One region of the Streptomyces sp. NPDC046122 genome, then DNA from elsewhere that is predicted to be linked to it. Evidence: riboswitches for the same ligand, from Rfam matches in the RefSeq annotation. Region 1 holds a riboswitch; the other holds the start of a gene.
What was found. Region 1 has a riboswitch for glycine ahead of gcvT (glycine cleavage system aminomethyltransferase GcvT). Riboswitches for the same ligand answer to the same signal wherever they lie in the genome.
Positions count from the first base shown of each region.

Region 2: it holds a riboswitch for glycine, as region 1 does, so the genes downstream of both, gcvP (aminomethyl-transferring glycine dehydrogenase) here and gcvT (glycine cleavage system aminomethyltransferase GcvT) in region 1, are expected to answer to the same signal.

Region 1 covers NZ_JBWKLQ010000001.1:267,950-275,157, reverse strand. The annotation lists gene glyA (serine hydroxymethyltransferase) at 1-1,179, opposite strand, end outside; gene gcvH (glycine cleavage system protein GcvH) at 1,199-1,579, opposite strand; gene gcvT (glycine cleavage system aminomethyltransferase GcvT) at 1,638-2,753, opposite strand; glycine riboswitch at 2,789-2,886, opposite strand; glycine riboswitch at 2,887-2,984, opposite strand; gene AC07FK_RS01175 (AAA family ATPase) at 3,144-3,854, shown strand; gene AC07FK_RS01170 (enhanced serine sensitivity protein SseB) at 3,912-4,685, shown strand; gene AC07FK_RS01165 (enhanced serine sensitivity protein SseB C-terminal domain-containing protein) at 4,871-5,674, shown strand; gene AC07FK_RS01160 (ABC transporter permease) at 6,055-7,053, shown strand; gene AC07FK_RS01155 (ABC transporter substrate-binding protein) at 7,166-7,208, shown strand, end outside.
Region 2 covers NZ_JBWKLQ010000003.1:8,762-15,969, reverse strand. The annotation lists gene AC07FK_RS09310 (glutamate-cysteine ligase family protein) at 1-13, opposite strand, end outside; gene AC07FK_RS09305 (hypothetical protein) at 510-1,109, shown strand; gene AC07FK_RS09300 (DUF5999 family protein) at 1,454-1,651, shown strand; gene gcvP (aminomethyl-transferring glycine dehydrogenase) at 1,757-4,642, opposite strand; glycine riboswitch at 4,879-4,975, opposite strand; gene AC07FK_RS09290 (PRC-barrel domain-containing protein) at 5,097-5,462, shown strand; gene AC07FK_RS09285 (DNA polymerase IV) at 5,390-6,832, opposite strand; gene AC07FK_RS09280 (MerR family transcriptional regulator) at 6,902-7,208, opposite strand, start outside.

The DNA.
Region 1 (7,208 bases):
CAGCGCCTCGGCGATGACGTCCGCCACCTCGGCGAAGTCCTCGGCCTGGAAGCCGCGCGTGGCCAGGGCCGGCGTACCGATGCGCAGACCCGAGGTGACCATCGGCGGCCGGGGGTCGTTCGGGATGGCGTTGCGGTTGACCGTGATGCCGATCCCGTGCAGGCGGTCCTCGGCCTGCTGGCCGTCGAGCTCGGAGTTCCGCAGGTCGACCAGGACCAGGTGGACGTCCGTGCCGCCGGTGAGGACGGACACGCCGTGCTCGGTGACGTCCGGCTGCACCAGGCGCTCCGCCAGGATGCGGGCGCCGTCCAGGGTGCGCTGCTGGCGCTCCTTGAACTCCTCGCTCGCGGCGACCTTGAAGGAGACGGCCTTCGCGGCGATGACGTGCTCCAGCGGGCCGCCCTGCTGGCCGGGGAAGACCGCCGAGTTGATCTTCTTGGCGAGCTCGGCGGTGGAGAGGATGACTCCGCCGCGCGGGCCGCCGAGCGTCTTGTGCGTGGTCGTGGTGACGACGTGGGCGTGCGGCACCGGGTTGGGGTGCAGGCCCGCGGCGACCAGACCGGCGAAGTGCGCCATGTCGACCATGAGGTACGCGCCGACCTCGTCCGCGACGCGGCGGAAGGCGGCGAAGTCCAGCTGACGCGGGTACGCGGACCAGCCGGCCACGATCAGCTTCGGCTTGGACTCCTTGGCGAGGCGCTCGACCTCGGCCATGTCGACCTCGCCGGTGGCGTCGTCCACGTGGTACGCGACCACGTTGTAGAGCTTGCCGGAGAAGTTGATCTTCATGCCGTGGGTCAGGTGACCGCCGTGGGCCAGGTTCAGGCCCATGATCGTGTCGCCGGGCTTCAGCAGCGCGAACATCGCGGCGGCGTTGGCCTGCGCGCCCGAGTGGGGCTGCACGTTCGCGTGCTCGGCGCCGAAGAGCGCCTTGATGCGGTCGATCGCGATCTGCTCGACCACGTCGACGTGCTCGCAGCCGCCGTAGTAGCGGCGGCCGGGGTAGCCCTCCGCGTACTTGTTGGTGAGCACGGAGCCCTGGGCCTCCATGACCGCGACCGGAGCGAAGTTCTCCGAGGCGATCATCTCGAGGGTGGACTGCTGGCGGAGCAGCTCGGCGTCGACGGCGGCGGCGACGTCCGGGTCGAGCTCATGCAGGGGAGTGTTGAGAAGCGTCATCACGGTCCCGATCGAGGTCTTAGTTGCCGGAGGAGAAGGCGTCGTACTCGTCGGCGGAGAGCAGGTCGCCCGGCTCGTCCGTGACGCGCACCTTGAAGAGCCAGCCGCCCTCGAAGGGGGCGGAATTCACCAGCGACGGGTCGTCGACGACGTCCTGGTTCGCCTCGACGACCTCGCCGGTCACCGGGGAGTACAGGTCGCTGACCGACTTGGTCGACTCCAGCTCGCCGCAGGACTCGCCCGCGCTCACGGTGTCGCCGACCTCAGGGAGCTGGGCGTACACGACGTCACCGAGCGCGTTGGCCGCGAACTCCGTGATGCCGACCGTCGCCACGCCGTCCTCGGCGGTCGACAGCCACTCGTGCTCCTTGCTGTAACGCAGCTGCTGGGGGTTGCTCATGACCTGAATTCTCCTGTACGCGGGGGAGTGGTGGTGAACGGGGAGGTTGTGCGGGGGGTCACTTCTGGCGCTTGTAGAAGGGCAGGGCGACGACCTCGTACGGCTCATGCGTACCGCGGATGTCGACGCCGACACCGGAGGTGCCCGGCGCCGCGTGCGCGGCGTCGACGTACGCCATGGCGATCGGCCTGCCCAGCGTCGGGGACGGGGCGCCGGAGGTGACCTCGCCGATCACCTTGCCGTCGGCGACCACGGGGAAACCGGCGCGCGGGACGCGGCGGCCCTCGGCGACCAGGCCGACCAGCTTGCGCGGCGGGGCGGTCTCGGCGCGCTCGGCGGCGGCCTCCAGCGCGGCGCGGCCGACGAAGTCGCCCTCCTTCTCGAACTTCACGACCCGGCCGAGGCCCGCGTCGAACGGAGTCAGGGCAGTGGTCAGCTCGTGCCCGTACAGCGGCATGCCCGCCTCCAGGCGCAGCGTGTCGCGGCAGGAGAGACCGGCCGGGACGAGGCCGGCGTCCTTGCCCGCCTCGGTCAGCGCCTGCCACAGCGTCTCGGCGTGCCGCGGCTCCACGAACAGCTCGAAGCCGTCCTCGCCGGTGTAGCCGGTACGGGCGATGAGCGCCGGGACGCCCGCGACGGTGCCGGGCAGGCCGGCGTAGTACTTCAGCCCGTCGAGGTCGGCGTCGGTGACCGACTTCAGGATGCCGGGGGACTCGGGGCCCTGGACGGCGATCAGGGCGTAGGCGTCGCGGTCGTCCCGTACGACGGCGTCGAAGCCGGCGGCGCGCTCGGTGATCGCGTCGAGGACGACCTGGGCGTTGCCGGCGTTGGCGACGACCATGTACTCGGTCTCACCCAGCCGGTAGACGATCAGGTCGTCGACGATCCCGCCGTCCTCCTGGCAGATCATCGTGTAGCGGGCGCGGCCGAGGCCGACGGTGCCGATGTTGCCGACGAGGGCGTAGTCGAGCGCGTTCACGGCCTGCGGGCCGGAGACGGTGATCTCGCCCATGTGGGAGAGGTCGAAGAGGCCGGCCCGGGTGCGGACGGCGTTGTGCTCGTCGCGCTCGCTGGCGTACCGCAGCGGCATGTCCCAGCCCGCGAAGTCGGTCATGGTCGCACCCAGCGAACGATGAGTGGCGTCGAGGGCGGTGTGACGGGGGACATTGCTCATGTGCGGGGCTCCCAGGGCATGACAGGCGAGGACGATCCTCCCCATCTGTCATCGGAACCTGAGAGGTTCACCGGGAGTCCCGGCTTGCACCTTGGGTGGAGCCGCGACGAGGCGGCTCGCTTTTCAGATCTGCCTCGCCCGCGCGGTACGGGGCCTGAGAGATTCAAGGGAGGAACTTGCTCCTTCGGCGTCCCGGGCACACAGTGCCCCGGACTCTCCCGCGCGGATTCAAGCGGCCGGTATGCAGTTGGCGGGCACATCATTGCACGCGGGCGGCGGCCCGACAGCACCTGGGCGGATCTCGAAATGGACTTGTGGCGCATTACCTTTTCTTTACACTTTGTGGGCAAGGGTGGGAGAGGGTGGGGGACACCCGACAGGGGGAAGACGATGACGTTGCAGCAGCCCGGTGTGTACGCGACGACCGCGGGGACCGCGCACCGCGCGATGCCCGCCCAGCAGGGTGTGCCGGTGCGGGCCGCCCGCCGGCCCGCGCCCTTCGTGCGCGACCTGCGCGCGCGGGGGGGATGCGGCCCGCGGGCACTGTCCTTCGCGGCCGGTGACACGGTGGTGGTGTCGGGCCTGCCGGGCAGCGGCAAGAGCACCCTGATCCGGCGTACGGCGAGTACGGCGGCGCACCGGATCGACTCGCAGGACGCGCGCGAGCGCTGGGAGGCGCTGATGCCCCGCCTGCTGCCGTACGCGCTCTACCGGCCGTTGGTGCGCGCGGCGCACTACGCCGGCCTGTGGCGCGCGCTGCGCTCGGGCGAGGGCGTCGTGGTGCACGACTGCGGTACGCAGACGTGGGTGCGGCGCTGGCTGGCCGGCGACGCCCGCCGCCGGGGCGTCGCGCTGCACCTGGTGCTGCTCGACGTGACGGCGGACGTGGCGCGGGCCGGCCAGCAGGAGCGCGGCCGCGGGGTCTCCGGTTACGCCTTCGCCCGGCACCGGCGTGCGGTGGGCCGGCTGGTGCGGGACGCGGAGGCCGGCCGGCTGCCGGCGGGCTGCGCGTCGGCGGTCCTGCTGGACCGGGACGCGGCGGGCGCGCTGAAGGTGATCGATTTCCTCGCTCCGGCCGCCGGGGGCCCTTCCGGCGGCTGAGGCCCGGCCGCGGGGGAGCCCGGGGGAGGGTGTGCGCGTCGCGTTAAAGTTCGTGCCGTGGATTTCCCTGACTTCCCGGTAGCGGCCCACCCGCACGGCGGCAGCGGCTGGCCCGGCAACGAGCTCGAAGAGGTGCTGGGCGCCTCGCTCGGCAACCCCGCCGCGGGCGGCCGCATAGTCGAGGTGCTCGGTCGCAGCCAGGTGTGGGTGCCGCTGCCCTCCGGCGGCGGCCCCGACTCCCCGCATCTCGACCTGCCGACCGTGCTGATCCACGGCGAGGCGTACGTCCCCGTGTACAGCTCGGAGGAGCAGCTCCGCCACTGCGCCGGGCCGCACATGTCCTTCACCGTGGCGCCGGCCCGGGAATTCGCCCGCGGCCTGCCCCCGCAGCTCGGCATCGCGGTGAACCCGGACGGCGCGGTCGGCGTCCCGCTGCCGCCGGCCGCCGTCGCCGAGCTCTGCCGGGCCGGCCGTACGCCGCTGGACGGGCCGGCCAGTGGCGGCCGGGTCCGGCTCTTCGAGCCGGACTGGCAGGAGGAGCCGGTCGACTTCCTCTCCGCCGCCGCCGGGGAGTTCGAGGAGAGCGGTGTGGTGCTGAGCGCCCGCCGCGCCCTCGCCAGCGTCGAGGGCGGCCCCCCGGCGCTCTTCGTCGGCGTACAGCTGTCCGCCTGGGAGGGCGCCGACCGCAACGCCCCGATGGACGCGCTGGGCCGGGCGCTCGGCCGCGTCCAGGTGCCGTGGGAGGTCAACCTGGTCCTGCTGGACGTGGCCCAGGACCCGGTCGCCGGGTGGATGCTGGAGAAGGTCCGGCCCTTCTACACGCGCGCCTGACGCCCGCCTGCCGCCCCCGGCCGTCGCGCCCCGGCCTCCGTAGGGGCGCCCCGCTCGCGGCCGTCGCGCACCGCGCGCCGGGCCGCCGTCCGCGCACCGCCGCCCGACTCGTGCCCCGCGCCGGTGCTGCCGCTTAAGCTTGGCCGACAACCGACACGGTGGATCGAAGAGGGGCGGGACCCAGGGTGAGCGCGTCAGGCACTGCGGCGGCCGGGCAGGTCGAGCACATGCTGCGCCAGGTGACACCCGGGCGTTACGACGCGTACGAGGCGCTCCTGCGCGCCCTCGCCGATCCGGCGGGCGGTGAGCTCTGGATGCTGCTCTGGCACGGTCAGGCCGGGTCGCCCGACGCCCAGTACGGGAACATGGACGTCGAGGGCCTCGGCTACGCGCCGTGCGTCACCTCCGCCCAGGAGCTCGCCGCGAGCGGCTGGAGCCGGGCGTACGAGGTGGTGCCCGCCCGCGACGTCGCCCGGGCGTTGTTCCCCGACCGCTGGGGCATCTGGCTCAACCCGCACGCCCCCGGCGGTGGCGTCGGGATCCCCTGGCTCGACCTGCGGCGTATCGCGACCGGGCTCGACCGGATGCCCGCGGGCCCGCTGCGGCTGTCCGAACCGGCCGTCGAGATCCCGCAGTTCTACGCCCTGCTCACCCAGAACGCCCACCGGACGCCCGCCGTCCGCGCGCTGCGCCGCGCCTGGGTGCAGCCGGCGCTCGGGGCGCCGTACCTGGCCATCGGACTCGACCTGTACGACACGGGCCAGCAGTCCGTCGACGCCGTGCGCGCGATGATGCAGCAGTCGATCGGCGTGGTCCCCGAAGGGCTGCCGGTGTCCACCGTCGCGATGTCCGACGAGTACGACCCCGTGTCCATGTGGCTGCGCGCCAACGCCCGCCCGTTCTACGACCGCGAGGCCCACGCGCCCGCCGCGCCGCCCGCCTCCGCCCCGCAGGGCGGCTACGGCTACCCGGCGCCGCGCGCCTACTGAGGCACGTCCCACAGCGGCTGACACGGCCCAAATTAGCGGCGCATGACGGCCGTTGGGCGGCATGTCCGGTCTGGTGCAATCGACCGCTTCTGGTCCGCTCAGTCGATCGCGGCGTCCGCATAACGGAAGCCCACAGGCCACATCACGGTTGCGCATCCATTGCCCGCCAGGTCTGGCGGGTGATCGCGCGCTCATTGAAGACTCCCGCAACAAGGAACGTCGGTCCTGTGTGCGACCCGCTTTCCCCGATGTCAACTGCGTTTGCCCGAGCACCTTCTGCACGTTTCCGCACCACTTGCACCTGCGATGCGAACAAGCCGCTACAGCGGCAGGCGCGGGCCGACCACCCGTCGGCCGAGCCGAGAGGGGTCCCCACCACGATGACGGCACCACTGCACGACACGAGCGCGGCAGAGACCGCGGCCGTTGACGTCGCGGCCGATGTTCCGGCGAAAGCCATCGAAGGCCGCTCGCCCTGGAAAATCGCATGGGTGCGTCTGAAGCGCGACAAGGTCGCGCTGGCCGGCGGCGTCGTCGTGTTGTTCCTGATCCTGGTCGCGGTGTTCGCGCCCTTGATCGTCAGCGCGTTCGGCCACCCGCCGAACGACTTCCACGAGGACAAGATCGACCCGCTGTTCGGCACGCCGATCGGCAGCTGGGGCGGCATGAGCTCCGACTTCCTGCTGGGAGTCGAACCGGTCAACGGCCGCGACGTGTTCAGCCGCCTCGTCTACGGCGCCCGGATCTCGCTGCTGGTCGCCTTCCTCGCGGCCGTCTTCGCCGTAGCCCTCGGCACGGTCTTCGGGATCATCGCCGGTTACTTCGGCGGCTGGGTCGACGCGGCGATCAGCCGGGTGATGGACGTACTGCTGGCCTTCCCGCAGCTTCTCTTCATCATCGCGCTGGTCTCGGTACTGCCCAACTCCCTCTGGGGGTTCAGCGGTTCCGGTGTGCGCATCGGCGCGCTCATCGTCGTCATCGGCTTCTTCGGGTGGCCGTACGTGGGCCGGATCGTCCGCGGCCAGACGCTCTCCCTCAGGGAGCGCGAGTACGTCGAGGCGGCGCGCAGCCTCGGCGCGGGCCGCACGTACATCCTCTTCAAGGAACTGCTGCCGAACCTGGTCGCCCCGATCACCGTCTACACGACGCTGATGATCCCGACCAACGTCCTGAGCGAGGCCGCCCTCAGCTTCCTGGGCGCGGGAGTCAAGCCGCCCACCGCCTCCTGGGGCCAGATGCTCTCCAAGGCCAAGGAGTACTACGAGGCGGACCCGATGTTCATGATCGCGCCCGGCGTGGCCATCTTCGTCACGGTCCTGGCCTTCAACCTCTTCGGGGACGGCGTGCGTGACGCGCTGGACCCGAAGGGCTCCCGCTGACCGTTCGTCCCGCACCACCCCACGTTCCCCCCGCGCCGCCCCTGCCGATGTGTCAGGAGGCCACCCAAACCGTCGGTCCCGCGAGGGACCGGCACTCTTACGGAGGTTGCTGATCGTGACAGCCAACAGTTCTTCCAGGCGACGGCTCGCCGCAG
Region 2 (7,208 bases), on a different contig from region 1:
CCTTCTCCCCCATCGAAGCATCCCTCCTCGAGTGGGCGGCTCACAGCATCGGGCACCCATGTCACGGTCGATGATGCCCAGGCGGGCTGATCAGTAACGCCCCGCGGCCATCAATCGGCGGGTACCCTCATTCTGGAACTTCATCGGGCACATTCACTCGGCATGCGGCAGTGAGCAGATACCAGCCCGGGCGGCTGGTACAAAAGCCGATGTGTTTCGGCCTACCGCTGGGGCCGGGACTTTCCAGGCCACGGGTCTGACACTCCCCATGAATGGGTAGATTCTCCGCAGCATTAGGGTCCTGATACCGCCTTGCCCGCAATGCCGACGACGGCTAGCGGAAACATCATGTGAACACGGCTCGTATAAACTCCGCAGACGAGGCAGAGAGTCGGCGCCCGGTCCATCGCCCCACGGCCCCCCTCTGACCCCGGAACGCAGACAGCGCCGTCCGCACCGCCCACGCACACCCACGCATCACCGTGTCTCCAAGTGAGAGGCGACCCACCATGCCGCTGCTTGTTCCCCCGGCTCCCGCGCCCGCCCTGCGCAGCGTCCTCGCGGCACTCGGTTCTCCCACCGCCGTTCGCGAGGCCCGTCCCCCGGCCCTCCGCGCGGCTCAGGGACCGCTCAGCCCCGAGTTCCCGCTTCCCTTCCACGTACTCGACGGAATCATCCCGTCAGGCAGGCCGCCGCGCACCCGGCTGACCGGCTGGCGGTTCCTCATCCGCAGCGGCGACCGTACGGTGGCCGCCGCCGACACCGTGCTCACCGCCGACGGCTGGGCCTTCTCCCACTTCTGCGAAGGCCCGTACCTCGCCTCCAGCCAGCTCGCCCTGCGCCAGGCCGAGGCGATGACCGGGCGCTACCAGCCCCGATTGCTGTCCGTACCGGAGCTCTACATGCTCACGTTGTGGCTGCACGACGGCCCGGCGGCCGACGCCGACGAGCCGGAGGCCATGCCACTGCCGACCGACCTGCTGGTACCTCTCGCGCCCGCACCGCCGGGCATCGCCTCTCACCGGCCGCACCGGGCCGCCGATCTTCTGCCGCTGCTCACCCATCGCCTCACGCCGCCCACCGTCCCCCTGCTGAGCCAGCCCGCCTGACACCGGCCGTCCTGGCGCGGCGCCGTCCGGTCCTCTGCTGCGTCGACGCCCGCTGTGCCCCGTGCCCGCCCGGTCACGGGGCACAGTGGCGTCCGGACCCCCGCACCCCCCAACCGGACTAGCCCGTATCGGCCACCCCGAACCACCCGAAGAGACACCCCGGTTGAGCTGAACCGTCCGCACGAGTGACGCGTCATTAATCAGTAAGGAGAGCTGCCGTGAAATCCCTGCGGAAAGACGCCCGTGGGGCAACACTGGGACCGGACCGACTGATACGGGGGGCGGCCATGAACACCGCATCGAGCCGCAGGACACTCACCACATCGCAGCGAAAGAACCCTTCCATGTGCCAGCACCAGCCACCCTGCCCGACCGCCGACTCCGCCGACCGGGAGGCCGCCCACCTGGTGGCGCACCACCCGGAACAGGGCTGGAGCCTGCTGTGCAACGGAGTCCTCGTCTTCGAGGACACCGGTGAGCTGCTGCCGGACGGCCAGATCATCGCTCCGCACCGGCCACTCGACGTCGTCAAGGCCGCCTGACCGGCCGGCAGGCAGGCTTCACCGGTACGACGAGGGGCCGGCCCGGAGGAATCCTCCGAACCGGCCCCGACCCCTGACCGCGCCCTGAGGCGCATACGGCGTACGTCAGTTGTCGTACTCGTCCAGCGGCGGGCACGAGCACACGAGATTGCGGTCACCGAACGCCCCGTCGATCCGGCGCACCGGCGGCCAGTACTTGTCCGCGGCCGAGACCCCGGCCGGGAACACCGCCACCTCGCGGCTGTACGCGTGCTCCCAGTCGCCGCCCAGCGCGGCCGCGGTGTGCGGCGCGTTGCGCAGCGGGTTGTCCTCCGCGGGCCACTCGCCCGACGCGACCTTCTCGATCTCCGCACGAATCGCGATCATCGTGTCGCAGAACCTGTCGATCTCGGTCAGGTCCTCGCTCTCGGTCGGCTCGATCATCAGCGTGCCGGCCACCGGGAACGACATGGTGGGCGCGTGGAAGCCGTAGTCGATCAGACGCTTGGCGATGTCGTCCACGCTGACGCCGGTCGCCTTCGACAGCGGCCGCAGGTCGACGATCGCCTCGTGCGCCACCAGGCCGTTGGGGCCGGTGTACAGCACCGGGTAGTGCGGCTCCAGGCGCTTGGCGATGTAGTTCGCGGCCAGTACGGCGACCTGTGTCGCCTTCTTGAGTCCTTCCCCGCCCATCAGTCGGACGTACGCCCAGGAGATCGGCAGGATGCCCGCGGAGCCCCACGGAGCGGCCGAAATGGGCCCGACGCCCGTCTCCGGACCGGCGGTCGGCTGGAGCGGGTGGTTCGGAAGGTACGGCGCGAGGTGCGCGCGGACGCCGACCGGGCCGACACCGGGGCCGCCGCCGCCGTGCGGGATGCAGAAGGTCTTGTGCAGGTTGAGGTGGGAGACGTCGCCGCCGAACTTGCCCGGCTTCGCCAGCCCCACCAGCGCGTTGAGGTTGGCGCCGTCGACGTACACCTGGCCGCCGGCCTCGTGCACGGTCGCGCAGATGTCGGCGACGTGCTCCTCGAACACCCCGTGCGTGGACGGGTAAGTGATCATCAGCACCGACAGCTCGTCACGGTACTGCTCGATCTTGGCGTGCAGGTCCTCGACGTCGACCTCGCCGTCCTCGCGCGTCTTGACGACGACGACCTTCATGCCGGCCATGACCGCGCTCGCGGCGTTCGTGCCGTGCGCGGACGACGGGATCAGGCACACCGTGCGCTGGTCGTCGCCGTTCGCGCGGTGGTACGCCCGTACCGCCAGCAGGCCCGCGAGCTCGCCCTGCGAACCGGCGTTGGGCTGGATCGACACCGCGTCGTAGCCGGTGACCTCCGCGAGGCGCTCCTCCAGCTCGTGGATCAGCGTCAGGTAGCCCTCGGCCTGCTCGACGGGCGCGAAGGGGTGGACGGCGCCGAACTCCGGCCAGGTGACCGGCTCCATCTCGGTGGTCGCGTTCAGCTTCATCGTGCACGAACCGAGCGGGATCATGCCCCGGTCCAGCGCGTAGTCACGGTCGGCGAGCTTGCGCAGGTAGCGCAGCATGGCGGTCTCGGAGCGGTGCTGGTGGAAGACGGGGTGCGTGAGCACCGCGTCGCTCCGCAGCATTCCCTCGGGCAGCGTGTCGGCCGCCCGCTCGTCGAGCGCCTCGATGTCGGCGTCGACGCCGAAGGCGGCCCAGACCGCGGCGATCTGCGCGCGGCCCGTCGTCTCGTCGCAAGCCATGGAGACGTGGTCGGCGTCGGCCAGGTGCAGGTTGACCCCGCCCTCACGGGCCGCGGCGACGACGTCGGCCGCCCTGCCCGGGACGCGCGCGGTCAGCGTGTCGAAGTACGCGCCGTGCACGATCTCGACGCCGCCGGCGCGCAGGCCCTCGGCGAGGAGCGTCGCGTAGCGGTGGGTGCGGCGCGCGATGCCGCGCAGGCCGTCGGGGCCGTGGTAGACGGCGTACATGCCGGCCATGACCGCGAGCAGGACCTGCGCGGTGCAGATGTTACTGGTGGCCTTCTCGCGGCGGATGTGCTGCTCACGCGTCTGGAGCGCCAGCCGGTACGCCTTGTTGCCGTCGGCGTCGACGGAGACGCCGACGAGCCGCCCGGGCAGGCTGCGCGCGAACTTCTCCCGTACGGCCATGAACCCGGCGTGGGGGCCGCCGAAGCCCATCGGTACGCCGAAGCGCTGCGTGGTGCCCACCGCGATGTCCGCGCCGAGCTCGCCGGGCGAGGTCAGCAGGGTCAGCGCCAGCAGGTCGGCGGCGACGGTCACGATCGCCCCCAGCTCGTGCGCCTGCTCGATGACGGGCTTGATGTCGCGTACGGCGCCGGAGGCGCCCGGGTACTGGAGCAGCACGCCGAAGACGCCGCGCTCGGCGGCCTCGGCCGGGATGCCGTCCGACAGGTCGGCGACGACGACCTCGACACCGGTCGGCTCGGCGCGCGTCTGAATGACGGCGACCGTCTGCGGCAGCGTGTCGGAGTCGATCAGGAAGACGCCGTTCTTGACCTTGCCGACGCGGCGCGCGAGCGACATCGCCTCGGCGGCGGCCGTGCCCTCGTCGAGCAGGGACGCGCCCGAGGTGGGCAGCCCGGTCAGGTCCGCGACCATGGTCTGGAAGTTCAGCAGCGCTTCGAGACGGCCCTGCGAGATCTCCGGCTGGTAGGGCGTGTACGCCGTGTACCAGGCCGGGTTCTCCATGACGTTGCGCAGGATCACCGGCGGCGTGAAGGTGCCGTAGTACCCGAGGCCGATCATCGGGGCGAGCACCTGGTTGCGGTCTGCGAGCGTGCGCAGCTCCGCCAGTACCTCGGCCTCGGTGCGCGCGTCGGGCAGCCCAAGCGCCTCGGCGCTCTTGATGACCTCCGGCACCGCGGCCGCGGTCAGCTCGTCGAGCGAGCCGTACCCGACCTGGGCGAGCATCTTGGCCTGAGCCTCGGCATCGGGCCCGATGTGGCGCTGCTCGAAGGGGATGCCACGCTCGAGCTGTGAGAGCGGAATGCGGTTTGCGGTCATCTGCGGAAGGCCTCCTGGTCTGACGCGACCTGCGAGGGGCACCACGGCACGGGTACCCGGACGGCCTCCCCCTCTGTCATCTCAACCTGAGAGCTTCACCGGAAGACCGTGCGGACGTCGCTGACGTCGAGGGTCGTTCCGGCTTTCACCGTCGGTGAGGAAGGGATCCGTGACAGGTGCTGTGCCGTGTTCCCGGCACATGCCCGTACGGCGCCCGCCCTGCTTTCCAGAGTGACCTCGTCCGTGCGGTACGGGGGCCTGAGAGATTCCGGGGAGGATTTGCTCCTTCGGCGCCTCCGGCACGTTCACCGGAGACTCTCCCGCACGGGGTCAGCAGCCACTGGCCAGCCTACCAGCGAGGCCCGTCGAGGATCCCTCGAGTGGCCGAGTCCACAGTTGTGCCCTTTCGTAGGCATTACGGGGCTACGAGCAGCTGCCAGCAGTTGGAGGGACCGTGCAGACCGACATCGATCCGCGCAGCCTGATCGGACGCAAGGCGTTCGACCGCAACGGCGACAAGATCGGAACGGTGGACGAGGTGTACCTCGACGACGCCACGGGCGTACCCGAATGGGCCGCCGTACGCACCGGCCTCTTCAGCCGGGACGCCTTCGTCCCCCTGGAACCCAGCAAGGTCGTCGACGACACCCTCCGCGTGCCGTACGACCGCGCCCTGATCAAGGAAGCACCCGACTTCGGCGTCGGCCGGCACCTCTCCCCCGCTCAGGAGCTGCAGCTCTACCACCACTACGGGCTCGACGTCTCCTCCCCGGCCCCCGACCGGGACTTCGGGCGGCTGGCCGGCGACGACCCCTCCTGATCCCCCGCCGCCCGCACGAGCGGCAGCGGGTCCGACGGGGCCAGGTGCGGATCGTCCACCCCGAAGGTCCGCACCCGCCCCGGCGCCGACGTCGGCTCCTCGAACCGCACCGTCACCCGCCCCACCCCGCTGCCCTGCACCCACCCCGCCCCGTACTCCGTATGCCGTACGTCCTGGCCCGCCAGCCAGCGCCGCCGGGGCGGCTCCTCCGCGGGTGGAACCGCCGGCTCTTCGCCGGGGGCCGTCGCGGCGGGCGCCTTCGCCGCGCCCGCTTCGGCCGCCGCCTCCGCCGACTCGCCCGCCGCCTGCGCGAAGAGGTCCTCCTGGGTGAAGTCGGCGAGCCCGGTGACCCCCACGCCCAGCAGCCGCACCCCACCAGTGGTGTCCACCGACTCCAGGAGTCTGCCCGCCGCCTCCCGCACCACCGTCGGATCGTCCGTCGGCCCGCGCAGCGTCTCGGAACGCGTCAGCGTCGAGAAGTCGTACCGGCGCACCTTGAGGACCACGGTCCTGCCCGAGCGCCCGGCCGCGCGCAGTCGCTCGACGCACCGGTCGGACAGCCGCACCACCTCGTTCCTGACCCGGACCCGGTCGTGCAGATCGACCTCGAAGGTGTCCTCGACCGACACCGACTTCGCGTCCCTCTCGGCCACCACGGGCCGCTCGTCGTGCCCGACGGCCATCCGGTGGAGCGAGACCCCGTGCGCCTTCCCCAGCAGCCGTACGAGCTCGTCCTCGCCCGCCTCCGCCAGGTGGGACACGGTGGTCATGCCCGCGCGCCGCAGATGTTCGCCGGTGGCCGGCCCGACCCCGGGCAGGACCCGCACCGGCATCGGCGCCAGCAGCTCCCGCTCGGTGCCCGGCTCGATGAGCACCAGGCCGTCCGGCTTGGCCTGTTCCGACGCGATCTTGGCGAGCATCTTGGACCCCGCGAGGCCCACGGAAGCGGTCAGCCCCGTGACCGCCTTGATGTCCGCCCGCAGCAGCTCTCCCGCCCTGCGGGCCGAGGCCGCGTCGTCGGCCACCCCGCCCGCCTCCAGATCGACGAAGGCCTCGTCCAGGCTGAGCGGCTCCACGAGCGGCGAGAGCCGGCCGAGGAGCTCCATGACCTGCTCGCTCACCGACCGGTAGAGGGAGAAGCGCGGCATCAGATAGGCGGCGTTCGGGCACAGCCGGCGCGCCTGCGCCACGGGCATCGCGGAGTGCACCCCGAAACGCCTGGCCTCGTACGAAGCGGTCGCGACGACCCCGCGGGTGCCGATACCGCCCACCACCACCGGCTTTCCGCGCAGGCTGGGTTTCGACGCCTGCTCCGCGGCGGCGTAGAAGGCATCCATGTCCAGATGCAGGATGGTGGGCGCGGGTCTCACACCACCGATGCTGCCGTACGGCACTGACAATCGGCTGGCGGCGGCGCGGCCCCGGGGCGGACCGCCCGGTCAGCCGGCCTTGTTGCGGCGCCGCGCGAGCTCGTCGGTGGGGCTGTGCCCGACCAGGGTCTCGCCCGTGTCGACCCGCTCCCCGTGCAGCTGGGACAGCGCGCTCTCCACGTCGCGCCACACCACGCCGACGGCGATGCCGAAGACGCCCTGGCCCCCCTGGAGCAGTTCGACGACCTCGTCCGGCGAGGAGCACTCGTACACGGTCGCGCCGTCGCTCATGAGCGTCATGCGCTCCAGGTCCTGGAAACCGCGGTCGCGCAGATGCCGGACGGCGGCCCGGATGTTCTGCAGGGCCACACCCGTG